Regions from separate parts of the Modicisalibacter sp. genome, predicted to be linked through region 1. Evidence: predicted binding sites of a transcription regulator. Region 1 holds the regulator's gene; each other region holds the start of a gene.
The links. The regulator PhoB, encoded in region 1, activates phosphate uptake and scavenging genes when phosphate is short. The targets are predictions, from matches to a motif close to TGTCATANNNNTGTCANA.
Positions count from the first base shown of each region.

Region 2: a site for PhoB is predicted at 997-1,014, ahead of ACTCB7_RS01430 (PhoX family protein). Genes of this name have one in related genera too.
Region 3: a site for PhoB is predicted at 2,043-2,060, ahead of ACTCB7_RS00785 (DUF6482 family protein). Genes of this name have one in related genera too.

Region 1 covers NZ_JBSREH010000003.1:49,861-55,664, forward strand. Annotated here, with positions in the region: gene yccS (YccS family putative transporter) at 1-539, opposite strand, end outside; gene ACTCB7_RS03275 (hypothetical protein) at 647-1,003, opposite strand; gene ACTCB7_RS03280 (HU family DNA-binding protein) at 1,085-1,360, opposite strand; gene ACTCB7_RS03285 (NAD(P)/FAD-dependent oxidoreductase) at 1,483-2,643, opposite strand; gene ACTCB7_RS03290 (chorismate--pyruvate lyase family protein) at 2,809-3,282, shown strand; gene ubiA (4-hydroxybenzoate octaprenyltransferase) at 3,313-4,212, shown strand; gene phoB (phosphate regulon transcriptional regulator PhoB) at 4,339-5,028, shown strand; gene phoR (phosphate regulon sensor histidine kinase PhoR) at 5,039-5,804, shown strand, end outside.
Region 2 covers NZ_JBSREH010000001.1:299,495-305,298, reverse strand. Annotated here, with positions in the region: gene ACTCB7_RS01435 (DHA2 family efflux MFS transporter permease subunit) at 1-930, shown strand, start outside; gene ACTCB7_RS01430 (PhoX family protein) at 1,124-3,028, shown strand; gene ACTCB7_RS01425 (tRNA(Met) cytidine acetyltransferase TmcA) at 3,087-5,324, shown strand; gene cydD (thiol reductant ABC exporter subunit CydD) at 5,545-5,804, shown strand, end outside.
Region 3 covers NZ_JBSREH010000001.1:169,929-175,732, forward strand. Annotated here, with positions in the region: gene ACTCB7_RS00770 (Na+/H+ antiporter subunit G) at 1-131, shown strand, start outside; gene hemH (ferrochelatase) at 136-1,125, opposite strand; gene ACTCB7_RS00780 (thiol-disulfide oxidoreductase DCC family protein) at 1,286-1,669, shown strand; gene ACTCB7_RS00785 (DUF6482 family protein) at 1,673-1,975, opposite strand; gene ACTCB7_RS00790 (EAL domain-containing protein) at 2,099-3,871, opposite strand; gene ACTCB7_RS00795 (hypothetical protein) at 3,920-4,222, opposite strand; gene dnaB (replicative DNA helicase) at 4,325-5,713, opposite strand.

The DNA of each region.
Region 1 (5,804 bases):
GCCAGGCTCAGCTTGAGCGGCTGGCGAGCGAACAGCGCGCACCAGGCCACCGAGATCAGCCCGTACCAGGCCGCCCCGGCGAGCAGCATGACCGGCTCGCGCCACAGCTCGGCCGGCGCCACGCCGCCCTGACGCTCGAGGGCGATCATGGTGTAGATCGACAGGATCAGGGTGGCATGGGCGATGGTGCCGTAGCGCGGCCCCACCGCCCCGAGCATGGTCAGGCCGAAGGCCGACAGCGTCAGCCCCGCGGCGAAGGCCGGCGGCCGGTCGAAGAGCCATTCCACCGACAGCGCGGCGACGGCGAAGCACGCCAGCGTCACCGCCAGGGCCGTCAGGCGCCCCTGCCAGTGGTCGTCGGTCTCGGCCAGGGCGCTGGCGATCACCCCCAGGAACAGCGGAATCAGCTGGGCGATGCCGCCCAGGTGCCAGCTCCAGGCCATCGCCCCGGCCAGCGCGATGAACACGCGCACGCTGTAGGCGAAGGTGTCGAGCGTCCACAGGCGGCGCAGGGAATGGTCGAGGGAGCGTGGCAGCATGGCGATGGCGGTCGGGCCTCCTCGGCAGCGGGCGGACGGATACGGGGGGGATCCGCTGATTCGACGTTAGTATAACGTCGTCATGCCGCAGCGATCAGCGCCGGAAGTCAACGCAGGAAGGCGAGCAGGCCCTGCAGGCGCTCGAGGTCGCGGGTGTCGCCCACCAGGCGCAGCCGGCCGTCGATCAGGCCGTCGCGAAAGGCGCGCGGGGAGGGGTGGCGAAGCACGGCCAGCGCCGTGTCGGGGTCACGGAAGCGCAGTTCCAGGTCGAGGTCCACCGGCAGGCCCGATGCCGACTGCACGCGCTCGGCCGTCAGCCGGTAGTGGCGGGCGATGCGCAAATCCTCGGTGGCGATTCCCCAGGCCAGCGGGCGGTCGCGCAGCCGCTCGCGAAAGCCCGCGTGGCGACGCCGCGCGCGCTTGAGCAGCAGGCCGAGCAGCCAGAGCATCAGTCGCAGTTTCATGGGCCGTCCATGACTCGCACGTGGGAAGGAAGAGCGTCGGCGGAGCGCACGCCGGTCGCGACACGCTCCAGCCGCGAGGCGTTACTTGGCGACGGCGTCCTTGAGCGCCTTGCCCGCCTTGAAGGCCACGGTCCTGCTGGCGGGGATGGTCAGCGCCTCGCCGGTCTGCGGATTCTTGCCGGTACGGGCGGCACGCTCGCGCACGGTGAACGAGCCGAAGCCGATGAGCGAGACATCCTGGCCCTTGGCGACGCTGCCGGTGATCTCGTCGAGGATCACGTTGAGCACCTGGCTGGCCTTGTCCTTGGAAAGATCGGCACGCTCGGCGATGGCCGCCGCGAGTTCTGGCTTGCGCATGGAACCTCCTGTCTGGGGCAGTGTAAGACGGCAGCCTCGACTGCCGCTTGTTGTTGTTTCGGGCGTCTCCCGAGCGCCGGCCGGCGCTCCGGCAGCCGCCGGGGCCGCGGGCCACGACGCACCTAGATTAGCAACGGCGGCGCGGCTCGCGCCAGTTCGACTTTCCGCCGTACACAGCGCCCGGTCAACGCAAAGCCCAGCAGCCGCCCCCGGTCGTCCTCGGCCAGGGCGGCGAGATCGTCGCCCTCGCCCTCGATGCGCCAGCGGGCGGGCGTGACCCGCGGCGGCAGGGCCACCACCGGGCAGCAGGGCGTCTTGACCAGCACCGGCCAGGGCCCGTAGCGCACGGCGGTGGGGGTGCCGGCCAGCGTCGCCGCCAGGGCCCGGGCGCCGGCCTGCAGCGGCTGGACATACATGGCGTTGACGCCGTCGACGCAGGCCACGTCGCCCAGGGCGTGGATGCCCTCGACCGCGGTGCGCAGGCAGCGATCGACCTGGATGCCGGCCTCGCTGACCGCGAGCCCTGCCGCGGCGGCCAGCTCGGTGCGCGGCACCAGGCCGGTGGCGACCAGCACCAGGTCGGCGTCGAGGACATGGCCGTCATCCAGCGCCACGCTCAGATCCCCGCCGTCGAGACCCAGCTCGCCCACGCCGCGCCCCAGATGCAGCTCGACCCCCGCCCCGGCCAGCGCAGCGCCCAGCACCCGGCCCAGCGGCTCGGGCAGCAGGCGGGCCAGCGGCGCCCGCTCGGGGGCGATCATGGCCACGGCATGACCGCCGGCGACCAGGTCGTTGGCGTACTCGCAGCCCACTAGCCCGGCGCCGATGACGGCGACGCGCGCCGACCGCCCCAGCGCCGTCAGGGCGGCATGGAAGGCCCGGTAGTCGTCGAGGTCGTTGATGGTGAAGACCCGCCCGGCGAGTGTTGCGTCGATGGCGAAGGGCGGCTGCGGCGCGGCCCCGGTGGCCAGCACCAGGTCATCGAAGGGCAGGCGCTCGGCGCCGATGTGCAGCTCGCGGGCCACGGGATCGAGGGCGTCGACCCGGGTCCGGGGGCGCATCACCAGATTCAGGCGCTCGGCGGCATCCAGCGCCGAGTCGGCGGCCAGCGCCTCCGGCGCCAGGCCCTTGGCGAAGCCGGTGGAGAGCAGGGGCTTGGAATAGTCGTCGCCGCTGTCGGCGGTGATCAGGGTGATCGGCCGCTCGGGCTGCAGGCGGCGCAGGGCACGCGCCAGGCCGAAACCGGCCATGCCGCTGCCGATCAGGGTCAGGGATCGAGTCATGGGTCGTGGTGCCAGCGGGTCGTGGATGACGGGCCGGGACCGGGCCGGCCAGGTCGTCATGGTACACTATCGCGCCCGTTTGCCGACCCGGAGGCCGGTTTGCCCGCTTCGACACGCCCCGTGGCGATCCCCCACTGGCGCCCCGCCGCCGCCTGGCGGCCGGCGATGAGCCCGGCCTGGTGGCAGTGGCTGGCCTCGCGCGATTCGCTGACCCGGCGGCTGGGCGCGGCGATGCCGCAGCCCTTCGCCGTGCGCCTGCTCGCCCAGCGCCTGGCCCGCCCGCGCCGCGACGAGGCCCGTGCCCTCGGCGTGCCCGCCTCGCACTATGTCTGGTGTCGCGAGGTGGCGCTGTGCAGCGGCGACACGCCCTGGGTGCTCGCCCGCTCGGTGGCGCCGCTGACCAGCCTGACCGGCCAGCGGCTGGGCCAGCTCGGCGAGCGCTCGCTGGGCCACTGGCTGTTCCGCCAGCCGGATCTCGAGCGCGGACCGATCGCGATCACCCGTGGCGCGCCGCCCTTTCCGACGGCCGAGGCGCCCTGGGGACGGCGCTCGCGCTTTCGCCACGGCCGCTTCGAGGTGCTGGTCCAGGAGTTCTTCCTGACCGCCATGGCGGATGAACTGGGGCTGGCGACTCGCTAGACTGTGGCCCGATCGTTCTCGGAGGCTGTCATGCAACCCACCCCGCGTCCCGTCGGTCTGGCTCGCCTGCATCCCGCGCGCCTGCCCGCCTTCCTGCACCTGACCCGGCTCGACCGGCCGATCGGCACCTGGCTGTTGATGTGGCCGACCCTGTGGGCCCTGTGGATCGCCGCCGACGGCCTGCCCGAGCGCGCGACGCTGCTGATCTTCGTCGCCGGCGTCTACCTGATGCGCGCCGCCGGCTGCGTGATCAACGACTACGCCGACCGCCACTTCGACGGCCACGTCAAGCGCACCCGCGATCGTCCGCTGGCCACCGGGCGGATCGGTGCGGGCGAGGCCCGGGTGCTGTTCGCGGGGCTGGTCGCCGCGTCCTTCGTGCTGGTCTGCTTCACCAACGCCTTCACGGTGATGCTGTCGTTCGGCGGGGTGGCACTGGCCTTCGTCTATCCGTTCATGAAGCGCTATACCCACTGGCCGCAGGTGGTGCTCGGCGCGGCCTTCTCGTGGGCGATCCCCATGGCCTTCGGCGCCGTCCAGCAGCAGCTGCCGGCGGATGCCTGGCTGCTGTTCGTCGCCAACGTGCTGTGGACGGTGGCCTACGACACCGAATACGCCATGGTCGACCGCGACGACGACCTGAAGATCGGCATCAAGTCCACCGCCGTGCTGTTCGGCCGGCACGACAAGCTGATCATCGGTCTGCTGCAGCTGGCCACGCTGACCCTGCTCGCCGTGGTGGGCGTGCGCCAGGCGCTGGGCGGCTACTACTGGATCGGCCTGACGGCGATGGGGCTGATCTTCGTCTACCAGCAGTGGCTGATCCGCGACCGCTCCCGGGAACGCTGCTTCCGGGCGTTTCTCAACAACCACTGGGCAGGGCTGGTGCTCCACGCCGGCATCATGATGGCGCTGTGGCCCGAGGGCTGACGCGGGCATTGCGAGCGCCCGGCGTCTGTCACAAGCTTGTCATGCGCGCGCGTTGTAATCGTCATCGTCCTGTCACCGACGGATGCCTGCCGCGGGCGGTGTCCGTCACCCCACGAGGCCAGGGAAATGACATCCAAGACCGTTCTGATCGTCGATGACGAGCCCTCCATCCGCGAGATGATCGCCGTGGCGCTGGAGATGGCCGATTACCGGGTCCTGGAGGCCGACAATGCCCAGGACGCCCACGCCCTGATCGTCGACAGCCAGCCCGACCTGCTGCTGCTCGACTGGATGATGCCCGGCACCAGCGGCATCGAGCTGGCGCGGCGCCTGAAGCGCGAGGAGACCACCGCCGAGCTGCCGATCATCATGCTCACCGCCAAGAGCGAGGAGGACAACAAGATCCTCGGGCTCGAGGCCGGCGCCGACGACTACATCACCAAGCCCTTCTCGCCGCGCGAGCTGGTCGCCCGGCTCAAGGCGGTCCTGCGCCGCACCACGCCACGCGGTGTCGAGGAAGTGGTGGAGGTCGACGGCCTGATGCTCGACCCAGCCAGTCACCGGGTCTCGTCCAACGGCCAGGCGCTGGAGATCGGTCCCACCGAGTACCGGCTGCTGCAATTCTTCATGACTCACCCCGAACGGGCCTACACCCGCGGCCAGTTGCTCGATCAGGTCTGGGGTGGCAACGTCTACGTCGAGGAACGCACGGTCGACGTGCATATCCGCCGTCTGCGCAAGGCACTGGGCGAGGCACATCAGCACCTGATCCAGACCGTGCGCGGCACCGGCTATCGCTTCTCGGCGCGGGGATAAGACCACCGGCATGTACTACTGGAACAACGAGCTCTGGCGACTGGCCTATCTGGTCATCGGGCTGGGGCTGCTGGGCTGGGTGCTCGGCGATCTCGGCTGGGGCGTGGCCGCCGGCCTCGCCCTGTTCGTGCTCATCCACCTGCGCCACCTGCGCGAGCTCTACCAGTGGCTGAACAGTGACCCGAGCGAGGAGCCCCCGGCGGGCAGCGGCGTGTGGGGCGATTTGTTCGACCGCCTGTACCGCTACCAGAAGGTCCAGCGGCTGACCCAGCAGCGCCTGCGCGACGTGATCCACCGCATCCAGGAATCCGCCGAGGCGATGCGCGACAGCGTGGTGATGCTCGACAACCAGGGCAACATGGACTGGTGGAACAGCGCCGCCGAGCACATGCTCGGCCTGCAGGCCCGCCACGATCGCGGCCAGCCCGTCACCAACCTGCTGCGCGATCCGCGCTTCATCGACTACTTCAACGCCCGCGACTATCGCGAGCCGGTGGTGCTGCCCTCGCCGCTGCGCGACGACCTGATGCTGCAGTTCCAGATCACCCTCTACGGCGACAACGAGCGGCTGGTGATGGTGCGCGACATCACCCGGCTGCACCGCCTCGAGCAGATGCGCCGCGACTTCGTCGCCAACGTCTCCCACGAGCTGCGCACGCCGCTGACCGTGCTCACCGGCTATCTCGAGACCTACACCGAGCACGCCGACCAGCTGCCGCCGCGCTGGCAGCGCGGCCTCGGCCAGATGCAGGACCAGACCCGACGCATGCAGAACC
Region 2 (5,804 bases), on a different contig from region 1:
CGCCGTCTGGACTGGCTCGGCCTGGCGCTGATCGCGGTGTTCCTCGGCTCGCTGGAGTTCGTGCTCGAGGAGGGCCCCGGCGACGACTGGTTCGCCAGCGATCGCATCGTCGTCATGACGCTGCTCTGCGTGCTGGCGGGCATCTGGTTCTTCGCCCGCACCCTGCGCCGCGAGCATCCCATCGTCGACCTCTATGCCTTCGCCAACCGCAACTTCGCCCTCGGCGCCGGCCTGGGCTTCATCATCGGCATCGCGCTCTACGGGCTGGTCTACCTGATGCCGCTGTTCTTCGGTCATGTCCGCCATTTCTCGAGCCTGCAGATCGGCCAGGTGATGTTCGTCACCGGCCTGACCATGTTCTTCTGCGCGCCGATCGTCGGCCAGCTCTCCAACCGCGTGGACCTGCGCCTGCTGCTGCTCGCCGGGCTGCTGCTGGTGGGCATCGGTTCGATGATGAACGCCGACCTGACCGTGGAGTCGGGCTTCTGGCAGTTCTTCTGGCCGCAGGTGGTACGCGGCATGGGGCTGATCCTGTGCATCATTCCCGCCTCGCGGATCGCGCTCGGCACGCTGCCGCCCCATGAAGTGGGCAACGCCAGCGGCCTGTTCAACGTGATGCGCAACCTCGGCGGGGCGGTGGGGCTGGCGCTGCTCGACACGGTGCGCGACTGGCGCGAGGACTTTCACTGGAACGCGCTGGCACCGGCCATCGATACCGGGCGCGAGGTGGTGGTGGCGGAAATCGCCAAGTACGAGGCGATGCTCGCCGGCTCGGTGCCCGATGCCCACCGGGCCGCGGTGGGCATGCTGGTCCAGCGCCTCTCCGAGCAGACGGTGGTGATGGCCTTCAACGACATCTTCCTCTGGCTGGGCATGATCTACCTGCTCAGCGTGCCGCTGGTGTTCCTGCTGCGGCGCATCGAGGCCTGATTTCAGCCAATGCCAGGCGTTCTGCAGACCGGGCATCGGGTCGGTGCCATCGAACGGACACGAAAGTGTCAGCCGGCTGTCATCCCGGCGCGGGATCATGCGGCGATGTCGATCATGGCGTCGGGGCGACGTTCCGGCCAGGCCGATGTCGCTCGACGCCACTTCGCTCTGCCCGATGACCAAGGACGTTCCCATGACCCAGTCTGTCGATAGCAATCGCCGCCGTCTGCTCGGCTTCATGGCGGGTGCGCCGCTGCTGCCGCTCGCCAGCGGTCTCGCCGGCCTCGGCGCCAGCCGCTCCGCGGCCGCCGCGACCGAGGCCACGCTCGACGCCGTCAGCTTCCTGCCCATGTCGGCCCCCTCGTTGAGCAACCCGGCCGCGATGGCGACCACCACCATCGGCTCGGCCATGCAGCTCCACATGAGCGACGGGACCAGCCGCCAGGTCAAGCTGGCCTACCATCCCTTCTTCATCACCGGCGACCGGGTGCCCGACGGCCGGGGTGGCACGGTGGTCGCCGGCGGCTACTACGACATCGACAACCAGCCGATCCTCGATCCCTCGGCCGGCAATCGCCAGTTCTTCTCCGACTGCCCGGACGGCACCAGCCTGCTGACGGTCGAGAACGCCCGGGTCGACGGTGTATACGGCAATCCCGTGTTCGCCGTCGTGCAGTTCGAATACACCACCCGCGACGGCGCCGGCGAATCGATGTACGGCCGCCTGCCCTCGCCGATCGCGGTGCTGACCCTGGACCAGAACCCGGAAACCGGCGAGCTGACGCTGGTCAAGTACCACAATGTCGACACCTCGCCGGTGGGCGGGCTGTGGATCACCTGCGGCGCCAGCCTGTCGCCCTGGGGCACCCACCTGTCCAGCGAGGAGTACGAGCCGGACGCCGCCGCCCCCGACGACGAGTTCAAGAGCTACTGCCGGAACCTGTTCGGCGACGAGAACCGCGGCACGCCCTACAACTACGGCCACCTGCCGGAAGTGACGGTCAATCCGGACGGCACCGGCACCCTCGTCAAGCATTACAACCTCGGGCGTCTCTCCCACGAGTTGATTCAGGTCATGCCTGACGAGCGCACCGTGCTGATGGGTGACGACGCCACCAACGGCGGCCTGTTCATGTTCGTCGCCGACAAGCCGCGGGATCTGTCGTCCGGCACCCTGTACGTGGGCAAATGGACCCAGGTCTCGGGCAAGGGCCCCGGCGCCGGCGACATCGGCTGGATCCGTCTGGGCCATGCCGACAGCGCCGAGATCAAGCAGCTGATCGACGACGGTATCCAGGCGTCGGATATCATGGATATCCGCACCGAGGACCCGCAGGACGAGGGCTTCACCCGCATCCCCTACAGCGGCAAAATCAACTGGGTCAAGCTCAAGCCGGGCATGGAGAAGGCCGCCGCCTTCCTCGAGACGCACCGCTACGCGGCCCTGGTCGGCGCCTCGATGGGCTTCACCAAGATGGAAGGCACCACCGTCAACGCCGCCGACAAGAAGGCCTATTCGGCCATGTCCTACATCTACAAGACGATGACCGACGGCAGCAGCGATATCCACGTCGAGGGGCCGACCGCCGGGGCGGTCTACGAGCACACCCTGCGCGGCGGCCAGAAGGACAGCGGCGGCCAGCCCATCGACAGCGAGTGGGTGTCGGTACACATGGCACCGCCGGCCAACCTCGTCGGCGAGGACCTGGCCGAACCGGACGCGCTGGGCAACACCGCCCATACCGACCGCATCGCCAACCCCGACAACATCAAGTTCTCCGAGGAGCTGCGCACCCTGTTCATCGGCGAGGACAGCGGCAACCACGTCAACAACTTCCTGTGGGCCTACAACGTCGACAGCGGCAAGCTCACGCGCCTCCTGTCCTGCCCCGCGGGCGCCGAGTCCACCGGGTTGCAGGCCGTCGACTCGATCAACGGCTGGACCTACATCATGAGCAACTTCCAGCACCCAGGCGACTGGGAAAGCCCGCTGCACGACAAGGTCCGCGAGACGCTCGACCCCTACGTGCGGGCCAACTACAAGGACCGCTACGGCGCCGCGGTGGGCTACATCACCGGCATGCCGAAGCTGGGCTGAGCCGCCGCCGACCGTCGGGCACTGGCCTCGACGCCGTGCATGGCGCATCCTGTGCGCCATGCACGACTCCCTGATCGCCGCCCTCGCGGCGCTGCGCAAGACGCTCAATGATCGCCGCCACCGTGGCCTGCTGTGGGCCGACGGCGAGGCGGCGATGGTGCGTGAGCGGGCCCTTGGCATCTGGCGTGGCGGCGACTGGCAGGCGCCGCTGTGGCTGGGCCCCACCGCCCCCGCCGATGATATCCCCGTGCTGCCCGCCGCCAAGGCGCGCACCCGGCTGGGCGGCGAGCACGAGCTGGTGGTGGTGGACGCCGCTTCCCCGGGCGGCGGCTTCGACCCCGAGGCCTTCGGCGCCGTCGCCGGCACGGTGCGCGCCGGTGGCTTGCTGGTGCTGCTGACGCCCGCCGACTGGCGCACCGACGCGCCGTTCCCCGACGCCGACTATGCCCGCCTGGCCAGCTGGCCCCATGCCGTCGACTCGCTCAGTGCCCATACCCTGGCACGGCTGGCCCGTTGCCTGCGCACCGCCGATACGGTGCTGCGCTGGCCGGCCGAGGCCACGCTTCCCGACCTGACGCCGCCGGCGGCCGGCGAGGCCGCGGCGCCGCCGGACGTGACCGATCCGGACTGCCTGAGCGCCGATCAGGCCGCAGCGGTGCGCCGCCTGAGCCGCCTGCGCCGACGCCGCCCGCTGGTGATCAGCGCCGATCGCGGTCGCGGCAAGAGCGCGGCGCTGGGCATTGCCGCGGCCCGGCGGCTGGCTGGCGGCGAACGCGAGCTATGGCTGACCGCGCCGCGCCCCGGCGCCGTCGAGCCGGTGTTCGAGCGCCTGGCGGCGCTGCTGCCGGAGGGCCGTCGTGAGGCCAATGTCTTTGTGGTGACCACCGACCAGGGCCCGGCGCGGCTGCGCTTTCTGCCGCCGGATGGCGTGATGGCGGCCCTGGCCGAGGCGAGGGGCGAACCGAGCGCCGCGCCGACGCTGCTGGTCGACGAGGCGGCGGCGATCCCCGCGCCGCTGCTGGGGCGCTGGCTCACCGCCTTTCCGCGGCTCGCCTTCGCCACCACCGTGCATGGCTACGAGGGCACCGGGCGCGGCTTCGCGGTGCGCTTTCGCGAGCGGCTCGCGCGCGAGACCCCGGACTGGCGGGCCTGCCGGCTCACGACCCCGGTGCGCTGGGCACCGGGCGACCCGCTCGAGGCGCTGACCCGCGAGCTGCTGCTGCTCGACGCCGAACCGGTGGACGACGCCCGGATCACCGCCGCACTCGCCGACGAGCCGGTGGAACTGGCCGAACTCGACCGGGCGGCCCTGGCCCGTGACACCCCGGCGCTGACCGAGCTCTTCGGCCTGCTGGTCCAGGCCCACTACCGCACCACCCCCGGCGATCTGCGCCAGCTGCTCGATGCCCCCGACGCCCGGTTGCTGACGGCCCGGGTCGGCGGGCACTGCGTGGGCGTGTGTGTGGTCCAGGCCGAGGGCGGGTTGCCGGCGGATCTGGCCGCGGCGGTCCACCATGGCCAGCGCCGCCCGCGCGGCCACCTGCTGGCCCAGTCGCTGGCGGTGCACGGCGGCTGGCGTGAGGCGGCCGAGACCCGCTGGTGGCGTATCCAGCGTATCGCCGTGCATCCCGCGGCACGCCGGCGCGGGGTGGGCTCGCGGCTGCTCGCGGCCGTGGCCGAGCGGGCCCGCGCCGCCGGCATCGACGCCCTCGGCACCAGCTTCGGCGGCGAGCCCGGCCTGCTGGCCTTCTGGCGCTCCCGGGGCTACGTCACTCTGCGCCTGGGCCTTTCCCGCGAGGCCTCCAGCGGCGAGCATGCCGTGATGATGGGACTTTCGCTTCACGATGCCGCCCGTCGGCGGCTGGCCGGCTGGCGGGCCGAGTTCCACGAGCTGCTGCCGACCCTGCTGGCCGCCGAGCTGCGCGATCTCGATGTCGCCCTGGTCGTGGCGCTGCTCGACGAGGCTCCCGTGCCGACACTCGACGCGGCCACAGTGGCGCGGCTGGGCTGGTTCGCCGCGGGCGGTGGCGAGCTGGCGCTGGCACGGCCCTGGCTGGCCCGGGCCTGGCGCATCGCCCGTCATCGCGCGCCCTCCGCGCTGGACGAGGCCGAGTGGCAGGCGCTGGCGGCGCCGCTGTTCCAGGGCCGCGAGGTGCCCGCCGGCTGGACGGCGACGGGGCGCAAGGCACGCCTGCGCCGCTGGCGCGAGCTGGCCGGGCGGCTCCAAGCGATACTCGAGGCAACGTGTCCCGACAAGCTTGATGCACGTCAAGCGGGCAGCGCCGACAGCCTTTAGACTAAGAGCTCGTTTTCAGACTATCGGCATGATGGGCGCCGGGGGACAAGGCGAAGCGAGGGTCCTTTGCCATGGATGGCAAAGGTAGCGCCCAGGGAGGGGTTTACAGCGCCCTCGCGAAGGCTTGCCGCCGGGAAAGCCCATCCCGCTTACCGGTTGTGAAAGAATCTCCAAGCCGGATTCCCTGTTCCCCCGACGACTGACGTTCCCGCACTCCCTTATGCAGACTTCCACCACGGCAAGACCCCGCGACTGGCTCAAGCAGGAAAGCCGTCGCGTGCGCACGCCGGTCAGCTGGGCCATCGGCCTGGGTCTGGCCAGCGGCGTGCTGCTGATCCTCCAGGCGACCCTGCTCGCCCACGTCACCGACGGCGCCATCTTCCAGGGCACGCCGCTGGCGACCCTGTGGCCGGCCTTCGCCGGCATGCTGGCGATCCTGCTGGTGCGTGCGGGGCTGACCTACGCGGTCGAGCGCTGCGC
Region 3 (5,804 bases), on a different contig from region 1:
CGGTGTCCGCCCACCTGCTGGCCAAGAGCGCGCTGCACCAGAAGCTGCCCCGCGATCCGCGCACCCGGGGCGAGATCGAGGAGCTGGCCGAGGACGAGGAGAGCGAGGCCAACGGCGACCGCCTGCCCTGACGCCCTACCAGCCCCGGGTGTGCTGTTCCACCAGCTGCGCGAACAGCGCGATGTGATCGGCGCGGTCGTTGAGCGCCGGGATGTAGCGATAGACCCGGCCGCCGGCGCCGAGGAAGTTATCGCGGTTTTCCACCTCGAGCTCCTCCAGGGTCTCCAGGCAGTCGGCGGCGAAGGCCGGGCTGATCACGTCGACGTGCTCGACGCCTTCGTGGCCCCAGGCCTTCAGCGTCTCGTCGGTGTAGGGCCGGAGCCACTCCTCGCGACCGAAGCGCGACTGGTAGCTCATCAGCCAGGCGTCGTCCTCCAGCCCCAGCGCCTCGGCCAGCGCCCGGCTGGTGGCCGCGCACTGCTGGGGGTAGGGGTCGCCCGACTCGGCATAGCGCTTGGGAATGCCGTGATAGGACATCAGCAGCCGCCCCCGCTGGCCGCCCTGGCTCGCCCAGTGCTCGCGCACGCTGGCCGCCAGCGCCTCGATGTAGGCCGGATGAGCGTGATAGTCGTTGACGAACCGCAGCTCGGGCAGGTGCGGGCAGGGCTTGAGCGCCCGCGCCAGACGGTCGAAGACCGCCGCGGTGGTCGAGCGCGAAAACTGCGGGAACAGCGGCAGCACCAGGATGCGCGACACCCCGGCATCGCGCAGGGCCTGGCCGGCCCGCTCCATGCTCGGGTTGCCGTAGGTCATCGCCAGCTCCACGGGAATCGTCTCGCCGAAGCGCTCGGCGAGACGCTCGGCCAGGGCGCGCTGCTGGCGGCGGCCGATCGCCAGCAGCGGCGAGCCCTCGTCCTGCCAGACCGCGGCATAGTTGCGGGCCACCCGCCCCGGGCGCACGCGCAGGATCACGCCGTGCAGGATCAGCCACCACAGCGGCCGCGAGACATCCACCACCCGTTCGTCCCACAGGAACTCCGCCAGATAGCGGCGCACCGCCGCCGGGGTCGGCGCATCGGGGGTACCGAGGTTGGCCAGCAGGACGCCGAAGCGGGGCTGAGACATGAACGACTCTCCTTGAACGCAAGCAGGTGACAGTCCGGGCAGTCTACCAAGCCCCCGGCTCGCCGGGGGAATGAAGCGTGACTATCTCGGCCATTTGTACAACGATTGAACAACTGGACACCGGGGCAGCACGCCTGCCCGGCAACGTCTCGGAGGACGCATGACCTCACCCGCCACCGCCCGAGCGCCGCTGACGATGCTCTACGACGGCGACTGCCCGATCTGCCGACGTCAGGTCGCCTGGATCCACCGGCAACGCCATCGCGAGCGCATCCGCTGCGTGAACATCCGTGCAGCGGAGTTCTCGCCGGCGGCCTGGGGGCGCGACTGGGAGGAGCTGCTGGGGCGCATGTTCGCCCGCGACGGGCGAGGCGAGTGGTTCGCGGGAATGGAGGCGGTTCGGGCGATGCTCGCCCTGCTGGGCTATCGCCGGCTGGTATGGCTGTCACACCGGCCGGGGCTGAAGGGGATTCTCGATCGGGGCTACCTGTGGGTGGCGCGGCACCGCTTCACCCTGGGCCGGCTGCTGCCGACCCGGTACTGACCCTCAGAAGACCAGCGGCATGCGCGAGGCCAGCGGCTCGTGATAGTGGGCCTCGTGGCCGATCATCTCGTCGTGGGCGACGAACTGGACCAGATAGGCGCGGTGGATGCCGGCCCGCTTGAGCTCCAGGTAGACGTCGTCCAGCGCGCGGAACAGCATCGGCTTGCCCTGCCGGGTCAGCAGGTGACGCTGGCCCTCGAGGTCCTCGAGCTCGACCTGGTAGAAACGGCTGCCGGCGTGGCTGATGACGCGAACTTCGAAATTGTCGTGCTCGTGCACGTAGTGCTTGAGTGCGTGAAGCTCCATGAGGCTCCCTCCTTGTGCTTGTCGATCCATTGGCGGGCCTGCTTATCCAGTCAGGCTAGCCATCGGGTGTGACAGGTCCATGTCAGCGGTCAATCTTTGCAGACCACGCAACGCATCTGAAGTTCACGCCGGGTAACGGGCCACCACGCGCCCCGTGGCGTCGCGCTTGGCCTGCGCCTTGAGGCTGCGCCAGCAGTCCCCGAAACTCGCCGGCCGGCGCGTACCGGAGAGCATCAGCGCGGCGATGGACAGCCGCGGCAGGCCGAAGACGCGACGCTGGCCGAAGCGGTCCACCCCGTCGAAGCCGTCGGCCCGGACGATGGCTTCGGGCATCAGCGCCTCGCAGGCGCGTCGGAAGCGTCGCTGGATGTCGGCCAGGCGGGCGTGGCGATCGCGAGGGTCGTCGAGCAGCAGCACGAAGTCGTCGCCGCCTAGATGCCCCAGGAAGTCGCCATCGCGCAGCGACTCGCCGAGCAGCTCGGCCAGCGTCAGCAGCAGGCGGTCGCCGAGGGCATAGCCGAAGCGGTCGTTGAACGGCTTGAAGTGGTCCAGATCCAGATAGGCGGCGATGAAGGGCCGGGCGCGCCCGGCGAAGCGGTCCAGGGCGGCGCGGATCGGCGCATTGCCGGGCAGTTGGGTCAGGGGGTTGGCCTGGCGGGCGATCTCGACGCGCTGCTCGGTGATGACCTGCAGCAGGTCGACCACCCGCCCCATGCCGCGATAGCGCCCCGCCTCGGTGATCACGAAGTCCTCGTCGCGCAGGTCGCGCTCGCGCCCGGTGACCTTGCGCGAGACCTGGTCGAGCGAGGCGCTGCCCTCCACGCACAAGGGAGCGTGGCGCATCACCCGGGTGACCCGCTGACGCCCGTGGAGGTCGAAGCCGAAACGCTTGCCGAGCAGCGCCAGGATCCGCTGGCGATCGAGCACGCCGATGGGGACGGCCTGCTCGTCGACTACCGCCAGGCAGCGCGAGTCGGGCTCGGCGGCGAAGCGTTCGCTGGCCTCGGCCACGCTGGCGTCCGCCGGCAGCGGCGTCACCGCGGTGCAGAGCCGCTCGATGATCACCGCCTCCAGCGGCCGACGGTGGCGTCGCGTCAGGGTCGCGAGCCGCTCGTCCAGTGCCGGCCGCCGCCGGGCCGGGTCCGGCGCCGGATGGGCGAAGAGCCAGCCCTGGCAGTAGTCGGCGCCCAGCTCCCCCAGGCAGGCCAGCTCCGCCTCCCGCTCGACGCCCTCGGCGATTACCTGCGAGCCCATGCTGTGGGCGATGTCGATGATCGCCCGCACGAAGCGACGCTTGACCGGGTCGCCGTCGAGCCCGCTGACGAAATGCCGATCGAGCTTGACGAAATCCGGGGCGATCTCCGACCACAGGCGCAGCCCGGCATAGCCCTCGCCGAGATCGTCCAGGGCGATGGCGAAGCCCATCGACTGGTAGTGGCGCACCGCCTCGGCCATCAGCGTCGGGTCGATCCCCGGCGACTGCTCGGTCAGCTCGATCACCACACGGTGGGGCGGCAGCCCCAGGGTCTCGAGCAGGCGGCGTGTCTCGCCGCTGCGATGCTTCGGATCCAGCAGCACTTCCGGCGAAACATTGATGAACAGCCGCTCGTCGAGACCCTCGCCGACCCAGCGGGTCATGGCCCGTTCGCGACACACCGCCTCCAGCGGCGCCAGCAACCGGCGTTCCCGGGCGGCCCGGAAGAGCGCCAGCGGCGGCTCGAGCGCCGTGCCGGCCGGCCCGCGGGACAGGGCTTCATAGGCGAAGACATGCCCGGAATGCACCGACACGATCGGCTGAAAATGGACCGCGATGGCCGACGTGTCGATGAAGCTGTCCAGGGCGGAAATGGGCGAGATGCAGGCTGTATCGAGAGTCATGCCGCCATTGAGCGACACGATGATGACATCCTTGTGACAGGCAGCGCCCGCCGGCGACGCCGGCCCTCAGGCGTCAGGCTGGTAGGTCGAGGGGTCGATGGCGATGCCCAGCGAGTTGCGGTCGACCCAGTTGCCGGCCTTGGTCTGCTTGTAGCGAAACACCACGTAGTCGCCCTCGCCGACCGGCAGCTCGGCATCCTCGGTCTGGTAGCTGTAGGTCTCGCCGTCGACCACCAGCGTATAGCGGTACAGGTCGGGCATGCCCAGCCATTCCTGAAAGGGACCCTCGCGCTCGATGCTCTCGAGCGTGCCGCGTGCCTCCAGCTTGGGTGCGCGCTTGCGATAGCCGCGACGATATCCGCCCGCCATGCGTCTCTCCTCTGTCGTCTGTGCCGTCGATGGTCGGCCCGGGGCCGGTTGACGCCCGAGGGGCGGCATTATACGGCCGCACCGCCCGGCCTCAACCCCGGACTATTCGCCGAAGTGCTGGCCGTAGCTGTCGGGGGCGAGGTCCTCGAAGCGCGTGTACTTGCCGATGAAGGCCAGATGCACGGTGCCGATCGGCCCGTTACGCTGCTTGCCGATGACCAGTTCGGCCAGCCCCTTGTTGTCGGGATTATCCGGATTGTAGACCTCATCACGATAGACGAAGGTGATCAGGTCGGCGTCCTGCTCGATGGCGCCGGACTCGCGCAGGTCCGACATCACCGGGCGCTTGTTGGGCCGCTGTTCCAGCGAGCGGTTGAGCTGCGACAGGGCGATCACCGGGCAGCCGAACTCCTTGGCCAGCCCCTTCAACGAGCGCGAGATCTCGGAGATCTCGCCGGTGCGGTTCTCGGAAAAGCCGGGAATCTGCATCAGCTGCAGGTAGTCGATCATGATCAGGCCGAGGTTGCCGTGCTCGCGGACGATGCGGCGGATGCGCGAGCGCATCTCGTTGGGCGACAGCGCCGCCGTGTCGTCGATGAACAGCTGCTTGTCCTTGAGCAGGTTGACCGCCGAGGTCAGCCGCGGCCAGTCCTCATCCTCGAGCTGGCCGGTACGCACCCGGGTCTGGTCGATCCGCCCCAGCGAGGAGAGCATGCGCAGCATCAGTGCCTCGGCGGGCATCTCCATCGAGAACACCATCACCGGCTTGTCGCTGGAGATCACCGCATGCTCGACGACGTTCATTGCGAAGGTGGTCTTGCCCATCGACGGGCGTCCGGCAATGATCACCAGGTCGGAGGGCTGCAGGCCCGAGGTCATGTCATCCAGGTCGCGGAAGCCGGTGGACAGCCCGGTCATCTGCCCCTGCATGTTGAACAGCTCGTCGATGCGATCCACCGCCTTGGTGAGCAGGTCGCTCATGCCGACCGGCCCACCCATCTTGGGGCGCGACTCGCTGATCTGGAAGACCAGCCGCTCGGCCTCGTTGACCAGCTCGTCGGCCGGGCGCCCCTGGGGAGCGAACGCGCCGTCGGCGATCTGGCTGGCGGCCTGGATCAGCTTGCGCAGCGTGGCGCGCTCGCGAACGATGTCGGCATAGGCGCGAATGTTGCTGGCCGAGGGCGTGTTGCGGGCCAGCTCGGCGAGGTACGCCAGCCCACCCACGGTGTCGAGCTGGTCACGGGACTCCAGCGCCTCGGACAGCGTCACCACGTCGAGCGGGTGCGCGCTCTCGGCCAGCTGGATCATCACGTTGAAGACCAGGCGATGCTCGTAGCGGTAGAAGTCATCCGCCACCAGGCGCTCGGAGACGGTATCCCAGGCAGCGTTGTCGAGCATCAGGCCACCCAGCACCGACTGCTCGGCCTCCAGCGAATGCGGGGGCACCTTGAGGGCGGCCGCTTCCGGATCCAGTTCCAGGGAGTCACTCATGGGCTCGTTCCGACATCGGGGGCATGGCGGCCGCAACGACCGCCGCGCCATTCTAGCCTATCTCGTCTCGCCGCGCCGCCGACCCGAACGC